Regions from separate parts of the Streptomyces sp. CMB-StM0423 genome, predicted to be linked through region 2. Evidence: predicted binding sites of a transcription regulator. Region 2 holds the regulator's gene; the other holds the start of a gene.
The links. The regulator HrcA, encoded in region 2, represses chaperone genes, less so after heat shock. The targets are predictions, from matches to a motif close to TTNGCACTCNGNNNNNCNGAGTGCNAA.
Positions count from the first base shown of each region.

Region 1 (4,408 bases), 2.7 Mb from region 2:
CCACCGCCGTACGGGTGGCCTGCTCGACGCCGTCGGGGGTGAAGTACATCCGCGCGGCGTCCGCCCCGAACTTCGCCGCCGCCCGCTGCCGCAGCCGGGACTGTCCGAGCGCGGCGGAGACCAGCTCCGCGGGGTGGGTGCGGCGCAGCCGGGTGGCGAGGGCCAGTTCGTCGGCGGGATCGTGCTCGCGCAGCTCGGCGAGGAGCGCCTGCCCCTCGGGGGTGAGGAGGGCGGCGAGGGGGTCGTCGGGGGCGTCGGGGCCGTGCATGGGCCCATTGTCCGCTGTCCGCCATGCGGGCGCCCGTGCGGCGTGGCGCCATGACACCCCGTTCCGTACTGGCAGGATGCGGGCTCTGGAACTAATACGACAAAAGGATAAAATGCTCCCACGTGCCCGACCCCGCACCGGCCTCCTCGCCCTGGCCGTCACCGCCGCGCTCCTCGCCTCCGCCTGCTCCTCGGGTACCGCCGGACCCGACCACCCCCGCCCCCTCACCCACCCCTACGGGGACGCCAAGCCCGCCGTCGCCGGCGGCCTCGCCGCCGCCCCCGCCCGAGCGCTCGCCCGCACCGCGCAGCACCAGCGGCGCGTCCACGCGCAGCGGCTCGCCACCGCCCGCACCTGGGGCCTGGACGCCACCCCGCTGCTGCCGCCCGCCCCGCCGCGCAGCAAGCCCGCGCTCGCCACCGAACCCGGCTTCGAGGCGAACGGCGGCGGCCCCGGCCTGCCGCCCGTCATCACCCGGGTACCGACCGACGACCGCGTGATCTTCCTGACCATCGACGACGGCTACCGCAAGGACCCCGAGCTGCTGCGCATGCTGCGCGAACTCGACGTGCCCGTCAGCGCCTTCCTCGCCGACGAGGTCGCGCGCGACGACTACGGCTACTTCCGCGACCTCCGCGACCTCGGCACCACCGTCAGCAACCACACCCTCCACCACCCCAACCTCCGCGAACTGCCCTACGAGGCCCAGCGCGAGGAGATCTGCGGCCAGCAGCGCGTCCTGGAGCGCGAGATGGGCACCAAGCCGCGGATCTTCCGGCCGCCGTACGGCAATTACAACGCCGACACCCTGCGCGCCGCGAAGGACTGCGGCATCGGCCTCGTACCGCTCTGGCAGCAGGAGGCGTTCCCGGGGCGCTGGACGTACTCCCGCGCGGACACCGCTTTCCACCCCGGCGATATCGTGCTCACCCACTTCGAAGGACCTTCCGAATTCGGCGGCACGATGACCGATATGCTCCGTACGGTGCTCCGTAAGGCGAACGACGAGGGCTTCGCCGTTGCCCGCTTGGAGGACTACGTATGAGGCGCACCCGCCGCTCCGGGCGGCGGTCGTCAGCCGCTGCGATAGCCGCCGTCTGCCTGCTCGCGCTCACCGCCTGCGCGGACGCGGCCAGACCGCCAGAGGAGTGGTTCCCGCAGAGCGCGGAGGAGTCCGCGGCGCCCGGGGACGGGCGGGCGGACGGCAAGCCGGGCACGCGGCACGCGGGGCGTACGCCGCGGGCGCTGCCCGGCGGTGACGGCACAACCCGCAAGGACGTCGCCCGCGCCGGCGGCCCCGAGGCGTACCGCCGCTGGGGCCTCGACCGCCCGCTCGCCGCCCCGCCCACGCCCCCCGCGAGCCGCCCGGTGCGGCCGGGGGAGTCCGGGCTGCCGGCGGTCGCGGGCCGGGTGCCGACGCGGGACAAGGTCGTCTTCCTCACGATCGACGATGGCTGGGACAAGGACCCCGAGCTGATCCGGATGGCGGCCGATCTGCGGCTGCCGTTCAGCATGTTCCTCTCCGACTCCGCGGCCGGCGGGGACTACGGCTACTTCGAGGAACTGCGGCGCCTCGGCAACTCCGTTCACGGCCACACTCTCACCCACCCCGACCTCACCTCCCTCCCGTACGCCGGACAGCGCCGCCAGATCTGCCGCCAGCAGGAGCGGGTCGCCGCTGCCTTCGGCGTCCGCCCGACGCTCTTCCGGCCGCCCTACGGCACGTACGACGAGGCGACGCTGCGGGCCGCCGCCTCCTGCGGGGTGCGCGCGATGCCGCTGTGGCGGGCCGACATGAAGGCGGGCGGCCTGGAGTACCGCAGCGGCGACCGGCTGCGCCCCGGCGACATCGTGCTGGCGCACTTCCGGGGTCCTGAGCAGCAGGGCGGGCGGACGATGACGGACGTGGTGGCGGAGTTCCTACGGGAAGTCCAGCGGCAGGGCTTCACGGTGGCCCGTCTTGAGGACTACATGTGACGCGGGCGGGGGCGCGGCTCGTACGACTGTACGGCCGGCGGCGGGCGACGCGGGTGGCAATCTGGCACTCGGCTTGACCGAGTGCTAAAGGGCGGCATAACCTCGGCTCTGGCACTCCCCCAGGGAGAGTGCCAACACAGCGACGAGGCGGATCCGGCACCCGCGACGACGGGTCCTCCAGGGTCGCCACCCCAGACATTCAACCCCGCGAGATCTCCGAAGGGGGAGGTCGGATCGTGACGACCGCCAGCACCAAGGTTGCCATCAAGCCGCTTGAGGACCGCATCGTGGTCCAGCCGCTCGACGCCGAGGAGACCACGGCCTCGGGCCTGGTCATTCCGGACACCGCCAAGGAGAAGCCCCAGGAGGGCGTCGTCCTTGCCGTCGGCCCGGGCCGCTTCGAGGACGGCGACCGGCTGCCGCTCGACGTCTCCGTCGGCGACGTCGTTCTCTACAGCAAGTACGGCGGCACCGAGGTGAAGTACAACAACGAGGACTACCTCGTCCTCTCTGCCCGCGACGTGCTCGCGATCATCGAGAAGTAATCGGGGCGCTTCCCGCTTCTTCCCAACCAGGCCGCGCCCCGGATCCGTTCGCCGAGCAGGACATATCGAAACGGGCCGGGGCGTCGGCGCTCCCTACGGCGCCCTTTGAGAGGACCCACGTTCCATGGCGAAGACTCTGAAGTTCGACGAGGACGCCCGCCGCGCTCTTGAGCGCGGCGTGGACAAGCTTGCCGACACCGTGAAGGTGACGATCGGCCCCCGGGGCCGCAACGTCGTCATCGACAAGAAGTTCGGCGCCCCGACCATCACCAACGACGGCGTGACCATCGCCCGTGAGATCGAGGTCGAGGACCCGTACGAGAACCTGGGCGTCCAGCTCGTGAAGGAGGTGGCGACCAAGACCAACGACGTCGCGGGCGACGGCACCACCACCGCCACCGTGCTGGCCCAGGCGCTGGTCCGCGAGGGCCTGCGCAACGTGGCCGCCGGCGCCTCCCCCTCCGCGCTCAAGCGCGGCATCGACGCCGCCGTCGCGGCCATCTCCGACGAGCTGCTGAAGGCCGCCAGCCCGATCGACTCCAAGTCCGACATCGCCGCGGTCGCCGCGCTGTCCGCGCAGGACGAGCAGGTGGGCCAGCTCATCGGCGAGGCCATGGACAAGGTGGGCAAGGACGGTGTCATCACCGTCGAGGAGTCCAACACCTTCGGCCTGGAGCTGGACTTCACCGAGGGCATGGCCTTCGACAAGGGCTACCTCTCGCACTACATGGTGACCGACCAGGACCGCATGGAGGCGGTGCTGGAGGACCCGTACATCCTGATCAACCAGGGCAAGATCTCCTCCATCCAGGACCTGCTGCCGCTGCTGGAGAAGGTCATGCAGGCCGGCTCCGCCAGGCCGCTGCTGATCGTCGCCGAGGACGTGGAGGGCGAGGCGCTGTCCACCCTCGTCGTCAACAAGATCCGCGGTACGTTCAACTCCGTCGCGGTCAAGGCCCCCGGCTTCGGCGACCGCCGCAAGGCGATGCTCGGCGACATGGCCACCCTCACCGGCGGCACCGTGGTCTCCGAGGAGGTCGGCCTCAAGCTCGACCAGGTGGGCCTTGAGGTGCTGGGCACCGCCCGCCGCGTGGTCATCACCAAGGACGACACCACGATCGTCGACGGCGCCGGCAAGTCCGACGAGGTCGCGGGCCGGGTCGCGCAGATCAAGGCCGAGATCGACGCCACGGACTCCGACTGGGACCGCGAGAAGCTGCAGGAGCGGCTGGCGAAGCTGGCCGGCGGCGTGTGCGTCATCCGCGTCGGCGCGGCCACCGAGGTCGAGCTGAAGGAGAAGAAGCACCGTCTGGAGGACGCCATCTCCGCCACCCGCGCGGCGGTCGAGGAGGGCATCGTCTCCGGCGGCGGCTCGGCGCTCGTGCACGCGGCGAAGGTGCTGGAGGACGGCCTCGGCCTCACCGGCGACGAGGCCACCGGCGTGGCGGTCGTCCGCCGCGCGTCGGTCGAGCCGCTGCGCTGGATCGCGGAGAACGCGGGCCTGGAGGGCTACGTCATCACCTCCAAGGTCTCGGAGCTGACCGCGGGCCAGGGCTTCAACGCCGCCACCGGCGAGTACGGCGACCTGGTGAAGGCCGGCGTCATCGACCCGGTGAAG
Region 1 covers NZ_CP025407.1:3,142,018-3,146,425, reverse strand. The annotation lists gene CXR04_RS13290 (class I SAM-dependent methyltransferase) at 1-268, opposite strand, end outside; gene CXR04_RS13285 (polysaccharide deacetylase family protein) at 381-1,313, shown strand; gene CXR04_RS13280 (polysaccharide deacetylase family protein) at 1,310-2,245, shown strand; gene groES (co-chaperone GroES) at 2,482-2,790, shown strand; gene groL (chaperonin GroEL) at 2,915-4,408, shown strand, end outside.
Region 1: the regulator HrcA is predicted to act here: its motif matches at 2,307-2,333, upstream of groES (co-chaperone GroES).

Region 2 (4,408 bases):
GGAATCCGCGCGTTTTCACGCACCTGGGGACGGCTGACGCCCCACCCGCAACACCCGTCGCACGGGCCGCACGGCGGCGGCCGGGCGAGGTCCCCTGCCGGGGTGCTAGCGGCCGCTCCAGGCGTCCTTCAGCCGCGAGAACAGCCCCTGCTGGCCCGGTTTGAAATGGCCCTGGGGGCGCTCCTCGCCGCGCAACTGGGCGAGTTGGCGAAGGAGCCGCTCCTGCTCCGGGTCCAGCTTCTGCGGCGTCTCGACCTCCACGTGCACGACCAGGTCGCCCCGGCCGCCGCCGCGCAGATGCGTGACGCCGCGCTGGTGCAGCGGAATCGACTGCCCCGACTGCGTACCGGGGCGGATGTCGACCTCTTCCAGGCCGTCGAGCGTCTCCAGATTGACCTTCGTGCCCAGGGAGGCCGCCGTCATCGGGATCGTCACCGTGCAGTGCAGATCGTCGCCGCGGCGCTGGAAGATCAGGTGCGGCAGCTCGCGGATCTCCACGTACAGGTCGCCCGCGGGGCCGCCGCCCGGGCCGACCTCGCCCTCGCCGGCGTGCTGGATGCGGGTGCCGGTGTCGACGCCCGCGGGGATCTTCACCGTGAGCGTACGCCGCGAGCGCACCCGGCCGTCGCCCGCGCACTCGGGGCACGGCGTGGGCACGACCGTGCCGAAGCCCTGGCACTGGGGGCAGGGCCTGGAGGTCATGACCTGGCCGAGGAAGGACCGGGTGACCTGCGAGACCTCGCCGCGGCCGCGGCACATGTCGCACGTCTGCGCCGACGTACCGGGCGCCGCGCCCTCGCCGTTGCAGGTGCCGCAGACCACCGCGGTGTCGACCTGGATCTCCTTGGTGGCGCCGAACGCCGCCTCCTCCAGCTCGATTTCGAGCCGGATCATGGCGTCCTGGCCGCGCCGCGTGCGCGAGCGCGGGCCGCGCTGGCCCGCCTGGCCGAAGAAGGCGTCCATGATGTCGGAGAGGTTGCCGAAGCCGCCGGCGCCGAAGCCGCCGGCCGCGGCGCCGTTCTGCGACAGCGGGTCGCCGCCGAGGTCGTAGATCTGCTTCTTCTGCGGGTCCGACAGCACCTCGTAGGCGGCGTTGATCTCCTTGAACCGCTCCTGGGTCTTCGGATCCGGGTTCACGTCCGGATGCAGCTCGCGGGCGAGTCTGCGGAACGCCTTCTTGATCTCCTCCTGCGACGCGTCACGTCCGACGCCGAGGACCGCGTAGTAGTCCGTGGCCACTTATGACTCCGCCAGGATCTGTCCGACGTACCGTGCCACTGCGCGTACCGCTCCCATCGTTCCGGGGTAGTCCATGCGGGTAGGTCCGACCACGCCGAGCTTGGCGACGGCTTCACCGGTGTCGCCGCCAGAACCGTATCCGACGGAGACGACCGAGGTGGAGGTGAGCCCCTCGTGGTCGTTTTCATGGCCGATACGCACCATCACGCCCGGTTCCTTCGCCTCGCCGAGCAGCCGCAGGAGCACCACCTGCTCCTCCAGCGCCTCCAGCACCGGCCGGATGGTGAGCGGGAAGTCGTGGTCGAAGCGGGTGAGGTTGGCGGTGCCGCCGATCATCAGCCGCTCCTCCGTCTCCTCCACCAGCGTCTCCAGCAGCACCGACAGCACGGTCTGCACCGTGCCCCGGTCGTCCGCGGGGAAGGGCTCCGCCAGGTCGGCCACCAGCCGCGGCACGTCGGCGAACCGGCGGCCGACGACACGGCTGTTGAGCCGGGCGCGCAGGTCGGCGAGGGAGTCCTCGCTGAACGGCGCCGGGCAGTCGATCATGCGCTGCTCGACCCGGCCGGTGTCGGTGATGAGCACGAGCATCACGCGCGCGGGGGCGAGTTGGAGCAGCTCGACGTGGCGCACGGTCGAGCGGGTCAGCGACGGGTACTGCACCACCGCCACCTGCCGCGTCAACTGCGCCAGCAGCCGCACGGTGCGCCCCACGACGTCGTCGAGGTCGACGGCGCCGGACAGGAAGTTCTGGATCGCCCGCCGCTCGGGCGCGCTCAGCGGCTTGACGTCGGCGAGCTTGTCGACGAACAGCCGGTAGCCCTTGTCGGTGGGGATGCGGCCGGCGCTGGTGTGCGGCTGGGCGATGTACCCCTCGTCCTCCAGGGCGGCCATGTCGTTACGCACCGTCGCCGGGGAGACACCCAGGTGATGCCGCTCGGTGAGCGCCTTGGAGCCGACCGGCTCCTCCGTACCCACGTAGTCCTGGACGATGGCGCGCAGCACTTCGAGCCGGCGCTCGCTGAGCATGCTGCCCACCTCCGTACTCGGGGTCCCGTCCGGTCGTTCCGCCGCTGGCACTCGACGGCGGGGAGTGCCAGGGTTCCGGGCCAGTGTACGGCCGGGTAGGGCAGCCCGGGCAAGGCGGCCTGTCAGGTTATAGCGTCGGGGTATGGGTGGCGGTTGGGAAGAGCTGGCCCCGGACGTCCTGCGGCGCCGGCTGCCCCGCTGGGACGCGACGGCGGGCGCGGTGGGCGGAGCGGAAGGCGTGCTGCTCGTGGACACGGGCGCCTCGCTGCGGGAGGGCGCGGAGCTGCGCCGGGCCGTACGGGACCGCTTCGGCCGCCCCGTGACCCGTATCGCGCTCACGCATCCGCACTTCGACCACGTGCTCGGCACCGCGGCCTTCGCCGGCGCCGAGGTCTACGGCCCGGCGGGCATGGCCGCGCACCTGCGCGGCCCGGGCGCGGACGAGCTGCGCGCGGACGCCGTACGCCACGGGCTGAACCGCGACGCGGCGGCGGAGGCCGTCGACGTCCTGGTCGCCCCGCGGCACCCGGTCTCCGGCACGTACCCGCTGGACCTCGGGGGCGGCCGGGAGGTGCTGCTGGTCGAGCTGGGCCCGGCGCACTCGTCGCACGACATGGCGGTCTACGTCCCGGGCCGCCCGGCCGTCGTCTTCTGCGGCGACCTGGTGGAGGAGTCGGGCCCGCCTTCTGTGGGCCGGGATGCGACCCCGGCCCGGTGGCCGGCGGCGCTGGACCGGCTGCTGGAGCTGGGCGGTTCCGGGGCGGTCTACGTCCCGGGGCACGGGGCGGCGGTAGGGGCGGACTTCCTACGGGCCCAACGCGACGAACTGGCGGGACGCTTGTCGTAATCTCACTTCCGTGCGCCGCTACGACACCGACCTCACGCCCCCCTGGAAGAAGCCGCAGCAGCCGGCCCCCGAGGTGGAGGCCGAGCCCGATCTGGTGGTGGAGGAGGTGGCGACGGGCTTCTGCGGCGCGGTCATCCGCACGGAGAAGACCGCGGAGGGCCCGACGGTCACCCTGGAGGACCGCTTCGGCAAGCACCGGGTGTTCCCGCTGACGCCGCGGGGCTTCATGATCGACGGCAAGGTGGTCACGCTGGTACGCCCGGGCCGTACTCGCCAGACGGGCCCCCTGCTCTCAGCCTCCGGCTCGATCGCGGTGCGCGACCACACCGCGCGCGTGGCCCGCGCCGGCCGCATCTACGTCGAGGGCCGCCACGACGCGGAGCTGGTGGAGCGCGTCTGGGGCCACGACCTGCGGGTCGAGGGCGTGGTGGTCGAGTACCTGGAGGGCGTGGACGACCTGCCGTCGGTGGTCTCCGCCTTCGCCCCCGGCCCGGACGCGCGCCTGGGGGTGCTGGTGGACCACCTGGTCCCGGGCACGAAGGAGTGGCGCATCGCGGAGTCGGTGACGAGCAGCCACGCGCTGGTGGTCGGTCACCCGTACGTGGACATCTGGGAGGCGGTCAAGCCCGCGTCGGTGGGCATCGCGGCGTGGCCGAGGATCCCGCGGGGCGAGGACTGGAAGACGGGCGTCTGCCGCGAACTGGGCTGGCCCCCGGACACGGGCGCGGCGTGGCGCCGCATCCTGGAGTCGGTGAGGACGTACCGCGACCTGGAACCGGCGCTGCTGGGCCGGGTGGAGGAACTGATCGACTTCGTCACGACCCCGGGTTCCTGAGGACCGGCGCACGAATCGTCCGGTCCGTGAAAACCCCCGTCCTATGCTGGCGAGTGGACGGCACGCCACTCGCCAGCATAGGACGGGGGTTGTCTCATGGGCGACGACGGCTCAACCGGCGCCCGGCTGCGCGGCTTTCGCCGCCGCCGCGGCCTGACGCAGGAACAACTCGCCGAGGCCGCCGGGCTGAGCCCGGGCGTGGTCAAGAAGATCGAACGCGGGGGGACCGCGCGCGTAGAGACGTACCACGCCCTCGCCCGAGCGCTGCGGGTCAGGACCTCCGCACTGTTCGAGCCCGCCGGGCCACGGCAGAACCCGCGCGCGGACGACGACAACGTGGACCTGCTCGCCCTGCGCCGCGTGATCTCCCCAGCCGTGACCCTCTCGGGCCGGCTCGTACTGGACGACGCCGCCGACGAAGAGCCCGACCTCGACCGGTTGCGGGCAACCGCCACCGCCGT
Region 2 covers NZ_CP025407.1:5,833,088-5,837,495, reverse strand. The annotation lists gene dnaJ (molecular chaperone DnaJ) at 106-1,239, opposite strand; gene hrcA (heat-inducible transcriptional repressor HrcA) at 1,240-2,265, opposite strand; gene CXR04_RS25330 (MBL fold metallo-hydrolase) at 2,408-3,112, shown strand; gene CXR04_RS25325 (DUF3097 domain-containing protein) at 3,123-3,947, shown strand; gene CXR04_RS25320 (helix-turn-helix domain-containing protein) at 4,044-4,408, shown strand, end outside.